Regions from separate parts of the Kocuria sp. CPCC 205235 genome, predicted to be linked through region 1. Evidence: riboswitches for the same ligand, from Rfam matches in the RefSeq annotation. Region 1 holds a riboswitch; each other region holds the start of a gene.
The links. A riboswitch is a leader RNA that binds a small molecule or an ion and turns the genes downstream of it on or off. The one in region 1 is predicted to bind S-adenosylmethionine.
Positions count from the first base shown of each region.

Region 2: another riboswitch for S-adenosylmethionine. It lies ahead of RF638_RS01865 (acyl-CoA dehydrogenase family protein); the one in region 1 lies ahead of RF638_RS03465 (bifunctional o-acetylhomoserine/o-acetylserine sulfhydrylase).
Region 3: another riboswitch for S-adenosylmethionine. It lies ahead of RF638_RS00995 (cobalamin-independent methionine synthase II family protein); the one in region 1 lies ahead of RF638_RS03465 (bifunctional o-acetylhomoserine/o-acetylserine sulfhydrylase).

Region 1 covers NZ_JAVKPR010000003.1:125,142-130,172, reverse strand. The annotation lists gene RF638_RS03480 (S9 family peptidase) at 1-1,199, opposite strand, end outside; gene RF638_RS03475 (CPBP family intramembrane glutamic endopeptidase) at 1,236-2,012, shown strand; gene RF638_RS03470 (VOC family protein) at 2,083-2,721, opposite strand; SAM riboswitch class IV at 2,837-2,955, shown strand; gene RF638_RS03465 (bifunctional o-acetylhomoserine/o-acetylserine sulfhydrylase) at 3,032-4,426, shown strand; gene RF638_RS03460 (homoserine O-acetyltransferase) at 4,423-5,031, shown strand, end outside.
Region 2 covers NZ_JAVKPR010000002.1:72,197-77,227, forward strand. The annotation lists gene RF638_RS01855 (glyceraldehyde-3-phosphate dehydrogenase) at 1-927, shown strand, start outside; gene RF638_RS01860 (GNAT family N-acetyltransferase) at 1,370-1,591, opposite strand; gene RF638_RS01865 (acyl-CoA dehydrogenase family protein) at 1,635-2,909, opposite strand; SAM riboswitch class I at 3,012-3,103, opposite strand; gene RF638_RS01870 (M18 family aminopeptidase) at 3,156-4,484, opposite strand; gene RF638_RS01875 (lysostaphin resistance A-like protein) at 4,495-5,031, opposite strand, start outside.
Region 3 covers NZ_JAVKPR010000001.1:207,225-212,255, reverse strand. The annotation lists gene RF638_RS01000 (hypothetical protein) at 81-1,061, opposite strand; gene RF638_RS00995 (cobalamin-independent methionine synthase II family protein) at 1,428-2,639, opposite strand; SAM riboswitch class I at 2,653-2,743, opposite strand; gene RF638_RS00990 (3-hydroxybutyrate dehydrogenase) at 2,837-3,589, shown strand; gene RF638_RS00985 (M23 family metallopeptidase) at 3,586-4,218, opposite strand; gene RF638_RS00980 (IclR family transcriptional regulator) at 4,440-5,031, opposite strand, start outside.

The DNA.
Region 1 (5,031 bases):
TCCTCGTCGAAGGCGGGTTCCGTACCGGTCAGGGAGCCGGTAGTGAAGGAACCGGTCACCAGACCGTCAAGGCTGGCTCGCGGGATGAGCCGCACGCGTGGAGTGGTCTCGGATCGCAGAGACACGACCAGGTGCGTGGCGGTGGGTTCGCACACCTCAATCCGGGTCTGCTCGCTCGCGGGAATCACGTCGATCAGATCGACATCCGCAATACTCGACCCCGCCGTGGAAAGCGGCATCAGGCTGACCCGGGAATTCGGGGCCGCATAGTCGTGCGTCAACAGAACATAGTCTGCGCCGGCCACGGTGATGGGCTCGGCCGTGTAGAGCACCCGGTCGCTTTCCGGAATCACGGTGAGCCACGGATCCCGGGGTGCATCGACCTTGCGAATGCGGTACTCCCCATACTCCGAGCACGCGGACGCGACCATCAGCCACTGCTTGTCGGCCGACAGCTCGACACCCAGCCACAACCCAGGGTTGTCTTCTTGGTAGATCAGCTCGTCCTCGGAAACGGGAGTGCCGATCACATGGCGATACACCCGCCAGGGGCGCCAAGCGTCGTCGACTACCGTGTAGATGAGCTCGGACGCATCGGGAGTGAGGAAGGCCCCGTAGGAGGTCTGAGTAATGCGGTCCGTCAGCATCTCGCCAGAGGCAAGGTCCTTGATGTACACGGTGAACCGCTCATCGCCCGCCGTGTCTTCGGACCACGCGAGGCGGGTGCCGTCCTCGGACACACTGAAACTGCCCAGGGCGTAGAAATCGTGCGTTTCGGACGCCGCGTTGGCATCCAGTAATGTCTCCTCGCCGGGGAGGCTGACGCCCGGTTCCACGGTCGGAGGTGTCCAGGCCCGCTCGGTGTCGGCACTGTCAACGGCCGGGACCCGACAGAAGACCTGGTGGGCGCCGCCCTCCACCGTGCGGGCGAAATACCACCAGTCCCCGTTGCGGGACGGCACGGACATGTCCGTCTCTTGAGTGCGGTCCTTGATCTCGCCGTAAATGCGCTCCCGCAATGGTTGCAGGTGGGCCGTCACGGCCTCCGCGTACTCGTTCTCGAGGCCCAGGTGCGCCCGCACCTGATCCGAGTTCTTATCGCGCAACCACTCGAAATGATCGTCGAACGTGTGGTCATGAAAACTGCGCTGGACGGTACGGCGAACGGCTACGGGATATGCGGGCTTCTCGGAACTCATGATCCCCAGTCTAGGGAGCACGGCACAATGGTGTTCGTGTTGACAGACTCCCAGCGCCCGCAGCCCCTCGAACAACGCCCCGCACGCTCGGAGCTGTGGTTCCACATTGTGTTGGTCCTAGGCGTCTCGCTGGGCTCATCAGCGGTGTACGCCGTGCTCAATCTCGCCGAAACACTGTCTCGTGGGCCGCTCTCGGATGCCCAAGCCACCTTGAATCAGGTCCTGAGTCCGGTCCCGGCCATCGACCTGCTCAGGCAGCTTGCCAGCATCGGTTTCGCCCTGGTCCCGGTGGCCCTGGCGCTGTATCTCATGGCGGGTTCTCTGCCGCGGATCAAGGGCGTGCTGCGTCGCATCGGCATGGACGGTCGCCGCCCCGTGCGGGATGCACTGTGGGGACTCGGTTTGTTCCTGGTCATGGGGCTGGGAACCCTGGGGCTCTACCAGGCCGGACGCGAACTGGGCCTCACCGCAGCCATCAACACCTCGGCGCTCGATGAGCACTGGTGGACGGTGCCCGTCCTGATCCTCTCCGCGTTGCGCCACAGTCTGGTCGAGGAAATCATCGTGGTTGCTTTCCTGTGCGATCGACTGCGCCGCATCGGGTGGTCCTGGGTCACGATCGCGGTCCTCACCTCGGTCTTCCGCGCCAGCTACCACCTGTATCAAGGCTTTGGGCCCGCCCTGGGCAATCTGGTCATGGGTCTCGTGTTCGTGTGGGTGTACCGGCGCTACGGTCGCCTCGCACCGCTGCTCATCGCCCACGCGCTCCTGGACATCACCGGTTTCCTGCTCCCGCAACTACTGGCGGGTTAATCGACGACGACGCCGCTGCAGCCACCTTTTCGAGCGAAAGGTTGCGGCAGCGGCGTCGTCGACGGGAAAACTAAATGGTGACCAAGCCGTCCGGCGTAGCGAAGGAAACCGCCATGACGCCGGGCGTCCCGTTGGGAGCGGACCAGATGACGTCGAGTGAGGCCAGCACGTCCTCGACCGGGCCACCCAGCCACTCGGTCACGCGCTCGGGCGAGCCGGCAATGTCCATACCGGCCAACTGAACGTCCGTGATGCGCGCCTGGGAGGGATGCATATCGGACTCGGAATCGAAGCGAACCATGAACGGCAACTGGGGATCCGAGATCAAACCCTTCACGCCGATCTGATGCCACTCCAACTGACGACCGTCCGGGAACAACCGGGAACCGGGTACGGAGGGGCGGCCCAACTTGTCCTCGTAGGGCGTGAGGTCCTGCACCTCGACCACCCAACCGAGCCAACCGCCGCCGGCTTCGGAACGTGCGCGGACGGCCTGACCGAACGGCGCCTTGTCTGCGGCGGGGTGCTCGAGAACCTCGACCACTTCCACGTACTGGTGCCCGGTGAGCGGCAGGATCATGTTTCGCGTACCGAAGCGCGGGTGAATGCCGCCCTTGACCGGCTCGATCCCTAGCTGATCGGCAATCCGTTCCGTGGTGGCTTCAAGACCATCGGATTGAGCTGCGAATGAGACATGATCCAGTTTCATGGTCACATCGTGGCACCGCGCACAGTGGTCTCCAAATCGAGAGCTGAAACATGACCGTGTGACGCGGGTAACTCGGCTTGACGTTCGAGGTACCGGCTCCGGACAATGAAGGGCAGGTCACGAGAGTCAGCGACAAGCCCCAGCTAGCTGACCGGCAACCCTCCCTCCGCGGTGGGGTGCCCTGGGTGAGGACCAGGCCGCATCGAAATACTTCGGTGTTGGCAAGCGCGGGTCACAGGTGCCCGATCGCTGCACGGGCACCGTGCTGCGGATCGATCACCGGGCCCCTGATCCTGAGAGGGAGTGCGGTATGAGCCCCGCAGCCACCCCGTCCAACCCAGAGGGTTGGGCCTTCGAAACTCGACAGATCCACGCGGGTCAGGAACCCGATCCCACCACGGGGTCCCGGGCGCTGCCGATCCACCAGACCACGTCCTACGTGTTCCCGGATGCGGAGACGGCAGCCAACCGGTTTGCCCTGGCCGAGCTTGGGCCCATCTACACGCGCCTGACGAACCCGACCACGGAAGTGGTCGAGAACCGCGTGGCCTCCCTGGAGGGAGGCGTGGGTGCACTCATGCTCAGCTCGGGCCAGGCCGCCTCCACGTTCGCGATCCTGAACCTGGGCGGCGCCGGAACTCACGTGGTGGCTAGCCCATCCATGTACGGCGGCACGTACAACCTGTTGCGCCACACGCTGCCCAAACTGGGTGTGGAGACCACGTTCGTCTCCGACCCTGACGATCCCGAGGCGTGGCGCGCGGCGGTCAAGTCCAACACCGTGGCGTTCTTCGGGGAGACCATCCCCAATCCGCGTAACGATGTGCTGGACATCGAGACCATTTCCGCGGTGGCACACGAGTCCGGTGTGCCGCTGATCGTGGACAACACCATTGCCACGCCGTACCTCATCCGCCCGATCGAGTGGGGCGCTGACATTGTGGTGCATTCCGCGACCAAGTTCATGGGTGGTCATGGCACGTCCATCGGCGGCATGATCGTGGACGCGGGTAACTTCGATTTCGGCCAGGACCCGCAGCGCTTCCCGGCTTTCAACGAGCCGGACGATTCCTACAACGGCCTGGTCTACGCACAGGCGCTCGGTAAGGACGGGATCTTCGGGGTGAACCTGTCGTACATCCTGAAGGCGCGCGTGCAGTTGCTGCGTGACCTGGGATCGTCGATTTCCCCGTTCAACGCGTTCCTCATCGAGCAGGGGATCGAGACGCTGTCCTTGCGTATGGATCGGCACGTTGCGAACGCACAGAAGGTCGCGGAGTGGCTCGAGGCGCGCGACGACGTTCGCGCCGTTTCCTATGCGGGCCTCGCCTCCTCGCCGTGGCACGACCGCGCCCAGAAGTACTCGCCCAAGGGTGCCGGTTCCGTGCTCGGATTCGTGCTCGACGGCGGGCGCGAGGCGGGTACCGCGTTCGTGGATGCCCTGACCCTGCACTCCAACGTGGCCAACATTGGCGATGCCCGTTCGTTGGTGATCCACCCTGCCTCCACCACGCACTCACAGCTGACCGAAGAGGAGCAGCGGGCCACGGGTATCGAACCCGGGTTTGTGCGGCTGTCCGTGGGCTTGGAGTCCATCGATGACATCGTGGCCGACCTGGAATCCGGATTCGAGGCCGTGGCCGCGCTGGGTGAGGCTGCGGCGTCGTCGACGATCGGCTCGGATGGAGAGGGAACGCGGGCGTGACCATCGTGGGAGGCGGGACCACCGATTCGCTCGTGCGCGAGGACGGCGTAGTGGGCTATATCGACGTGGGTCCCTTGACCTTGGAATCCGGGTACCGTCTCCCACGCGCGCGCTTGGCCTACGAAACGTGGGGGCACCTCAACGAGGACGCCTCCAACGCCGTGTTGATCGAGCACGCACTGACCGGGGACTCCCACGTCGCACGCGGCCAGTCGCGCGAACACGCGCCCGAGGTTGAGCGCTTGGCCGCGGAAGCGGGCGGATGGTGGGATGGACTGGTGGGTCCGGGGGCGGCCATCGACACCGATAAGTACTTCGTGGTGTGCGCCAACATTCTCGGTGGTTGCTACGGCAGCACCGGTCCGGCCACCCAGGCACCACCGGAAGTGGACCCGGACCAAAAATCGTGGGGTTCCCGTTTCCCGCGCATCACCGTGCGGGACACGGTGATCGCGGAGGCCGTTCTGTCCGATGCTTTGGGAATCGAGCGTTGGCGACTGGTGATCGGCGGCTCCATGGGGGGTGCCCGGGCTCTCGAGTGGGCCGTGATGTACCCGGATCGAGTGGCGGCGTGCGGCGTGATCGCGGCGTGTGCTTCGGCCAGC
Region 2 (5,031 bases), on a different contig from region 1:
CTGGTCAAGCGCGCATCCCTGCTGCGCCGTGACTCCGTGCACGGTTCCTTCGACGGCACCATCACCGTGGACGAAGAGAAGAACGTCATCATCGCCAATGGCGTGGACATCCAGTTCATCTACGCCGGCTCCCCGGCCGAGGTGGACTACACCGAGTACGGCATCGACAACGCCCTGGTGGTCGACAACACCGGTGCGTGGCGCGACGAAGAGGGACTCTCCCAGCACCTGCAGTCCAAGGGTGTCGCGAAGGTCCTGCTGACCGCTCCCGGCAAGGGCGATCTCAAGAACATCGTGTGCGGCGTGAACGACAAGGACATCCTGCCCGAGGACAAGATCCTCTCCGCAGCATCCTGCACGACCAACGCCATCACCCCGGTCGTCAAGGTCCTCAATGACCAGTACAGCATCAAGCAGGGTCACGTCGAGACCGTTCACTCGTACACCAACGACCAGAACCTCATCGACAACTGGCACAAGGGCGACCGCCGCGGCCGTTCCGCAGCGCTGAACATGGTCATCACCGAAACTGGTGCCGCCAAGGCTGTGGCCAAGGCTCTGCCGGAGATGAAGGGCAAGCTCACCGGCAACGCCATCCGCGTGCCAACCCCGGACGTCTCCATGGCCATCCTCAACCTGCAGCTGGACAAGGCACCCGAATCCGCTGACGAGGTCAACGAGTTCCTCAAGGACATTTCCTTGAACTCGGCCATGCGCAAGCAGATCGACTACGTGGACTCCCCGGACGTCGTCTCCACCGACCTGGTCGGCTCCCGCCGCGCCGGCGTGGTGGACGGCTTGGCCACGATCGTCAACAACAACTCGCTCGTGCTCTACGTCTGGTACGACAACGAGTTCGGTTACTCCTGCCAGGTGGTGCGCGTGCTCGCACGCATGGCAGACATCTCCATGCCGCAGCTTCCGTAAGCTGCCCCGCTAGTACGACGCCGCCCCGGTCCCTTCCGCGCGAAGGTGCCGGGGCGGCGTCGTTGGTTGTTGCAATTGCATGTAAATACTGTGTCGCACGGAAGGCCGCGCGCCTCATGTGGCGTAGGAACGCTGCTGCGCACTTGGTGTGTCATTAGAACCTTTCTGAGCTCGGCCAAGGGTTCTGATGGCACATGAGATGAACGCGAGGGTCCTAACGTCCCTTTAGGTGCGTCTTTGCCGCAACGTCACCTCCGCCGACGCTGCTTCGCTCGCGAAGCCGTGCCCCCACCAGCGCCTCTCGCATCTCAGGTGCCCTTGGGACCCAGCCGCGCACCTGGTGCGCCGTTAGAACCTTTTTGAGCGCCGCCAGAGGCTCTAACCACACATGAGATGTACGCGAGGGTTCTAACGACCCTTGAGGTGCGTCTTTGCGGGGAGGTCAGACGTCAGTGGGGTCGTGCATTGCCCAGATGACCTCGCCATCGACCAGTTGCGCGGTGGGATGCGGGCCTAATTTCTGCGCCACCCGTTCTGACGCGTCATGGCCAGGAGAAATGCGCGCGGTAAAGCGTGCAACGTCGTCCCTCCGCAGCAATTCCACCGCCGACGACGCCGCTTCAGTCGCGTAGCCGTGCCCCCACCAGCGTCTCTCGCATCTCAGGCACCCTTAGGACCCAGTAGCGCACCTGGTGTGCCACGCAGGTCTATTGGAGCTTCTCGCCGGATGGCTTAACCTCGCCAATGGCATTGAGCCCGAACATCGGGGTGCCGTTGACGCGGTAGTCACCCACGATGCGGGCCTTGTAAATGGTGGGGTTGTGAGTGGCCACGGTGCGGGCGTTGCGCCAGAAGCGGTCGAGGGACTTGGACTTGCCCACGGCGGAGGCACCGAGCAGGTCGAAGATCCCGTCGGTCACATCGCGCACGAGTTCCGGAACAACCACCTGGGCTTGTGCCACGGGCAGTTCGCACGCGTTGGTCAACTCCTGGGGGTTGTCGAGAAGGGGGTCTCCGCCGAGAACGCCGATGGCGGCGTCGAGCTCGCGGGCCGCCTGAAGAACGATCGCCCGTGCCGCGGCAGCCTTGGCGCTGAGCTCTCCCACGCGCTGCAGCACCTGCGGATCCTCGCGAGCGACCGAGCCCGTACCGGTATTGAAACCGCGGGTGCGTGACCGCACCAGGTGCACGCCCTCGTCGATTGCGGCCTTGGCGATCCCCGCCTCGACGGCCAAGAGCACGAGCTGGAAGACAGCGGTCTCCTGGGTCGCGCGGCCGTCGCGGTTGCGCACGTTGGCTGCCGGAACCTTGACCCCGCGGAAGTGCGTGGTGCCGGTTCCGGTGAGTTGCTGGCCGAAGCCGTCCCAGTCGTCGATCAGCTCGATGCCGTCCCACGAGCTCTTCACCAGCGCGTGCGAGCGCGCCTCCTGCCCGGGGATCTGGGCGGTGACCTGGATCCAGTCGGAGAAGATCGAACCGGTGGAGTAAAACTTGGTGCCGTTGAGCTCCCAGTTACCGTCTGCGGTCTGGGTGAGCGCGGTGGCCGCGGTGCCCAGAGCTGCACCGGAGCGCTCGGTCGCGGCATTACCCACGGTCTCACCGGCGGCGATCCGAGGGAACCAGACGTCGGATTCATCGGAGCTGAGGCTCGCGATGAATCCCAGGTGCGAACGGTAGACGTGCGCCACGTTGGAGTCGGAAGCGGCCAGGACGATCAGCAGCTCCGCCACCTGTTCCAGCGACGCGCCGTAACCACCCCGCGAGCGCGGCACCGTGAGCGCTCCGAAGCGGTGTTCATTGAGCCACGCGAACTGCTCGAACGGGAGAATCCGCTGCTGTTCGCGCTCTACGGCACCGTCGGCAACGCGATCAAAGACCGGCTGGAACACCTCGAAGAGTTCGCGGGTGCTCAGGGATCGCTGCGGATCCCCGTAAAGGGTTGCGGTGTCGAACTGTTCCTTGATCCCGGTGTCGCTGCTCATGTTCTCGGTAGTCCCTCGCGTTCAGTCGCGATGCCCCGCACGGCCGACCGATAGCAGCACAGCGCACGGGCGTGATCGTGCGAACCGCAGGAGCTGAAGAGCTGTCCATCGGTCGTGGCGGAAGCACCGTCCCGGTATCCGGGTGGTTGCTGCGGCGTTGACGAGCCACGTCTCTCGGCCGCTCTTGATGGCGTTACGGATTCAGAGCATCACGCACCCAAGGTGACTGTCAACGCGCGTGACGGTTTATGACCGCCAGAACGCCCCGGTCACTCGGGACAGCGCGTGCAGGTCGTCCACGTGGGCGAGTTCGCGGGCGGAGTGCATCGACAACAGTCCCACGCCCACGTCCAGGGTGCGCATACCCAGGCGGGTGGCCGTGATGGGGCCGATGGTCGAACCGCACGGCACGTTGTTGTTGGAGACGAACTCCTGATAGCTCACGCCCGCACGCTCGCACGCGTCCGCCCACAAACCGGCACCCACGGCATCCGTGGTGTAGCGCTGGTTGGCGTTGATCTTGAGCAATGGACCCGCACCGGGCTCGGGAGTGTTCACGGGGTCGTGGTGACCGCGGTAGTTGGGGTGGACCAGGTGACCGGCGTCAGCCGACAAACACACCGATTCGGACAGGGAACGTCGGTAATCATCTTGCGATTCACCCTGCGCCGCGCTGATCCGCGCGAGCACGTCTTCCAGGAACGGACCCGCCGCACCGGAGCGCGTGGCGGAGCCGACCTCTTCGTGGTCGAACGCGGCCAGCACGGACATCTGCGACGCGGATTCCAGGTCCTCGGCATGCTCGACCAACGCGTGCATTCCCGCGTACACGGAGGACAGGTTGTCCAGCCGCCCGCTCGCGAGCAGCTGCCGCCGCTGACCGATCAGTTCGGGCTTCTGTGTGTCCGCGAGCACCACGTCGAATCCCACGATGTCCTCCGGAGCCACCGACGCCTCGGCCATGTCGGCGAGCAGGCCCAGCACGTCAGCGTCCTGAGCCGAACCGGTCCCCCAAATGGGCTGCACGTGCTGCTGCTTGTCGAGTTTGAGCCCTTCGTTGGCGCCGCGGTCCAGGTGGATGGCCAACTGCGGGATCCGGGCGACCGCCTCCGTGGCGCACAGGTGCTGCGTGAGCTCGCCGTTCTCACCGCGCACCACGATCCGTCCGGCAAGACGCAGGTCCCGGTCCAGCCACGAGTTCAGCAGCACGCCGCCGTACACCTCAACACCAGCCTGGTACCAGCCGTTGGAGACCGTGGTGGGCTTGGGCTTCAGCTTGAACCCTGGCGAATCCGTGTGCGCACCCAGGATGCGAGCCCCGGCGCCCGCACGATAGTCGCGCGGGGCCACCCAGGCGATCAGAGCGCCGTCGCGAATCGTGAAGTGCCGCCCGCCGACGTCGCTCCACGCCTCGGATTCGCTCAGTTCCGTGAATCCCGCCCCGCGCAGTAGCTCCGCCGCGGCCGCGACCGCGTGGTACGAGCTGGGCGAGGCCATGACGTAATCGCCCAGGGCGCGGGCGTAGCCGAACGGGGCGCGGTGGGAATCCAAGTCAGAAACGCTGTGATGGGCCATGCAGGACAGTCTAGGGAGTGCGGTCCTGGTTGGTAGCCGAGTCGCCACCGTGGGAGCCCCGGTTCGGCGGCTGCGCACCCGCGAGCTGGCGGTCCCGCGGATCGCCACCCTGTGACGGGCCGTTCGGCCAAGGACCGTTCCCGGATTGTCCGTTCGGTGACTGCGGACCCGACGTCTTACGCACGTCCAACAAACCCACCGGGCGCCCCTGACCATCCCGAACGGTGTAGGGACCGTACTGCTCGGGCAGGGAGAGGTAGTTCTGGGTGCGGGGATCCACCACGAACGCCGCGAGCTCGGAACCCACCTGGCTGACCGTGCGGGGCCGCTGCGCCAACGCCGGCAACCGCGGCGGGGGCGGCAGGATGATGGTGCGAGACGTAGCAATTCGAGTCTTACGGGCCATCCGGAACACGACCAGGAGGAAGACCCCGTTGACAGCCAGCGTGAAGAGGACGTCGATGGGCCCGCCGCTGGTATCACTCAGGTCCGCCAATCCAACGATGGCCATGAGCGTGACCGTGCAGTTGTTGACCACGTGCAGGGC
Region 3 (5,031 bases), on a different contig from region 1:
CGCATCAAATGGTTGCGCGGGGTCTGGTCCCGCGTTCCGAATTTCGCAACCAGGCTCAGCAGCGCGGATCAACCGGTCACCTAGCGCAACTGCTGATCCAACCAGCACATCCACTGGGCTCGACGGTCTGGGTGCCTGAGGTCGTCCCAGGTCAGCACTCGCACCTTCCATCCAGCATCACGAAAGCGTTCGAGCCTGTAGTTCTCGTCCCGGTAGATCTGAGTGTCGATTGCGTGGTCATTGCTGTTGTATTCGAGGGCCGTCCGCTTGGCGACCCATGCGAGGTCGGGGAATCGTTCCCGGCCATCCAGCATCACCAGTGGGTTCATGCTGGGCGGCGGGAAGCCGTTCTTGAGGACCAGCAATCGAGTCAACGTTTCGGGTGAAGACCACGTGCGTTCCACCGCGTGGCTCAGAAGTCTGGCGATTCGACAGGCGGAGCGTGAGCGTGGGGGAAGCAGGGCGAGAGTCCGCGAGATTTCTTCACGGTCGAACGGTTTCAGCCAGATCTTGTTGGTGACCTGGATCCGGTGCGCCAGCAGGTAGTCCAAACAGGCAATGATTCGCCACGCGGACAGGTAAGGGGCGGCCACGGTCAGTGCTTCGATCGGATGGGTGAGGGCGCACTCCGATGGACCCAAGTACGGGTTCAGCCCATAGGACTTGGTCAATGTGGCACCACCCAGCTCTGACGTGGGGCGGTAACGGTTCCAGGCCAGGTGGGGTGAGCCCATGGCGCTCACAAAGGCGCGTGCTCGCGGAGCGGGTTCGTGTCCGAGCGTCGGATTGATCCAGTGTTGAGTGGAGTCGACGGGCACCTTGTACAACCGCAATGCGTGGAGGCCGGTGATCGGCAAGCCGCTCATGTTCCGCCGGAAGTGTCGGTGCAGCAGCACGGAGAGCATCGCGGGTTCGTAATGCTCTGGCTTGTGGAACCAGTATCCGCGGGTCAGGCGCACCATGGCGGGGTCCGCGTTGAGCTGAGGAGCGCGCAGACCCCAGTCGACCGTCGGCAACACATCTGGCAACGGGTCGAAACTCAGTACTCGAGCGGCTTTCATGACCGCGACTGTAGGCGGTCTCGGGGTCGGTCAGTTCGAGTTATCCACAGGCACTTCTGCCGACTGTGCTAGCTCTCCGGTTGAGCCCCACCATTTCATCCTGCCTTACTGCCCGGTAGGGCGGGTTACTTTGCCGTAAGGCGGCATCAGATGGTCGGCCGCGATGGCCGGCTGAGCTGCGACGCCGGCCGGACCCGGCGGACCCGGCGGGCGGGGAGGCGGCGTGGCCCTAGGCGGCAGCGGGGGCACTAGCGGTGGGGTGGGGAGGATGAGCCAGGGTGATGGGGGCGGGAAATGAGGGGGCAGAGGCGGGTGGCGCGAGCGGCGTCGTCGTCGATTGATTGCCGACGCCGCTCGCGAACCTTGCTAGAACAAGCGCTCGGTCGCGAGGCGCGCGCCTTCGACCAGGGAGCCGAGCTTGGCCAACGCGATCGAGGGGTGGAGGCGACCGCCCAGGCCACAGTCAGTGGAGGCGATGACGTTCTCGCGACCCACCACGGACGCGTACTGCTCGATGCGGTCGGCCACGAGCTCCGGGTGCTCCACCACGTTGGTCGAGTGGGAGACGAAACCGGGGTAGACCACCTTGCCCTCGGGGAGCGTGTGGTCCTTCCAGACCTTCCACTCGTGGCCGTGGCGGGGGCTGGACGCCTCGAAGCTGTAGCCGCCCGCGTTGATGGTGAGCATGAGGTCCACCAGGTACTTGAACTCGAGGTCTGTGGTGTGCGGGCCGTGCCACGAACCCCAGCACAGGTGGAAGCGGATCTGGTCCTCGGGGAGGTCGCGCAGGGCGTAGTTGAGGGCGTCCACGCGGATCTTGGTGAAGGCCAGGTAGTCCTCCACGGTGGGCTCGGGGTTGATCTGGTCCCAGGACTCGGCGATGGAGGGGTCGTCGATCTGAACGGTCAGGCCGGCATCGATGATGGCCTTGTACTCCTCGCGCATGGCGTCCGCGCAGGCGTACACGAGCTCTTCGTCGGTCGAGTAGTACTCGTTGCGGACACGTGCGCAGGAACCCGGGGACAACGCGGCCACGAAACCCTGCTGGGCTCCGGTCTCGACCATTGCGTCCTTGAGACGGCGGATGTCGCCGGCCACGGCTTCCTGACCGGCGTAGGTCAGCGGCCCGGTGATCTTGGGCTGGGCGACCGAGGCGCGGTGCGCGAGAACTCCGGCCGTGGGGTCCTCGTAGGCGTCGCGGAAACGAGCGCGGTCGCGGCGGTCCGGGAAGCTGGTCAGAACGATGTTGCCGGGGGAGGAGCGCTTGACCTCGGCGTCCTGCCAGCGGTCCTCGTTGGTGGGGGTCAATCCGCCCAGTCGGGAGAACGAGTAGTTCCACCACGCGCCGTAATCCACGGAGGAGGACATGGTGTGGCCGTATTCGCCGTCGTTGACGATGTCCAGACCGATCTCGCGCTGCTTGCGGACGATGTCGATCACGCCGTTATCGAGCGCGGCATCCAACTCCTGAGCGGTGGCTTCACCCTCCTGGAAGCGCTTGTTGGCCTCCAGCAAATCGGGGGTGCGGGGCAGCGATCCCACGTGGGTGGTCTGAATACGATCGGTGTTCTGAGGCATGAACTAGCAGTCCTTTCCATCGGTCCTGGCGGTAGCACCGTGGGCTCAATCCCGGGTTGCTGCGGCGTCGACGAGCCAGATCTCTCGGCCGCTCTGGATGGGTACTCACTCATCAAACAACATGCATGGGTGGTCGGGCCAATTGTGGCGCGCGTAATGTGTGGGACGTAGATCACCCATTACCGAGGAGTTGGGGCATGTCGGACAGCACTCTCAAGGGCAAGAAAGCACTGGTCACGGGCGGTGCGAGTGGCATCGGCGCGGCAGCGGTTCGGGCCCTCGCGCAACGCGGCGCCCACGTGATCGTGGCCGACATCGACCCCGCCGCCGCCGAGACCATGGCACAAGAAGTCGGCGGAGAGGCGTGGGCCGTTGACCTCACCGACACCGCAGCGCTCGCGGACCTGAGTCTCGACGTGGATGTGCTGGTCAACAACGCCGGGATTCAAAAGGTCGCGGCAGTCCAGGACTTCGATCCCGCTGACTTCCACAGGATCCTCACGCTCATGCTCGAGTCCCCGTTCCTGCTGATCCGCGCCGCCCTGCCCCACATGTACGAGCGCGAGTGGGGTCGGATCATCAACGTGTCCTCGATTCACGGTCTGCGCGCCTCAGCGTTCAAATCCGCGTACGTCGCCGCGAAGCACGGTTTGGAGGGGCTGTCCAAGGCCGTGGCCCTGGAGGGCGCTCCGCACGGTGTGACCAGCAACTGCGTGAACCCCAGCTACGTGCGCACGCCTCTGGTCGACAAGCAGATCAAGGACCAGGCGGCCACCCACGGAATCCCCGAGGACGAAGTGGTCGAGAAGATCATGCTCACCGAATCAGCGATCAAACGCCTGGTCGAGCCGGAGGAGGTTGGCGAGCTCATTGCCTTCCTGGCCGGTCCCTCCGCCGGCATGGTCACCGGTGCCGCCTACACGATGGACGGCGGCTGGACGGCGTCCTAGCCAGATGGCACCGGGCGCTCCGGGCCGTCGCCCACGATCTGACCGTTGCGGGGTAGGCCGTCCGGAAATGACAGGGGTAAGCCAACAGCCTGAGCGAAATCCAGAGAATCGACCGCCTGCACATGCACGTGCGGTTCGGTGCTGTTCCCAGAATTTCCGAATTGGGCAACTGCGGTCCCAGCCTGAATGCTCTGGCCAACTCGAACCCTGATGCTGCCTTGCCGCAGGTGGCACAGTGCTACGTACTGGCCGCTGAAGGAATCCTGCACCACCACGTAATTTCCAGCCAACGCGCCCCATCCGGCGGCGACGCGGCAGGCTTGGGTCAGCGCGTAACCAACGGAGGACAACCCGCGGAAGGCGTCGTGATCTTCGGCGTGGTCGTCCGCCAGAACCACCGTGCCGGTCACGGGTGAAATGACCGGTTGTCCGAAACCGACGAACTTCTCGGGAGCCTCCGTGCGCAACAGCGACGTGCCAGTGAACCTGGCCGAACGGTTCTGTCCATCCACCGGCACAAAATCCATCGCGAAACTGGTGCCGAACCGATCGGTTCCGTGGCTCGGCACTCGATTCGCGGGGCTGTTCTGCACCAGGCACCGCCCGTGGAACGGATAGTCGAGTTCCATGCCCTTCATTCTTGCCCGTCCGGCGACTCGTGGGAATAGGCCACGACGCCGCTCACACACCCCGGCACGCACGGCGGGTGGGCCGAGCGGCGTCGGCGAACCATTTCGTCAGGGGTTACGACAAAGTAACCGGGTCTACTGCGCAGTAAGCCCTCATCACATGGTCCGGCCCGTACGCCACGCCGACGACGCCGCCCGCACACCCTTCCAGGCCCGGCACCTTACGCCGAGGGCGCCCCGGTGCGCAGGGCCGTGGACAATTTGTGCGCCTGATCGAGCAGCGCCGCGCCCAGTTGGGGGCGGCGTTCGGCGCGGAATCTTGATTCGATGCCGGTCAATGACAGGGCGTACCGGGGTTGTCCGGAGGCATCGAACACCGCGGCGGCCATGCCCCATGACCCTTCGACAATGCGTCCCGGATTCAGGGACCAACCGTGGTCGCGAACGCGGGCGACGAGTTTGCGGACGTGTGCGTCGCCGTGCTGAGAGCCGAGGCGTTGCCGTTCGTCCCGGGTGTCCGCTAGGGCGGTTTCGAGCTGATCCGGCGGGAGTTGACCGAGGATCGCGATCCCCGCGGACGCCACGCCCAGCGGGAGGCGGAGCCCTTCGTAAAGCACATGGGAGCGGACCGGAAACGACCCCTCGACGCGGGCCAGACAGATGACTTCGTTGCCGCGGCGGGCAGAGAAGAACGCGGATTCACCCGTGGCCTCCGCGAGGCGCTGCAGGCACGGGGTGGCGAGTTCCTGAGCCGGATAGCGCTGGGCCGCCACGGTGCCCAGGATGTGGAGTTCGGGTCCGAGCGCCCAGTTG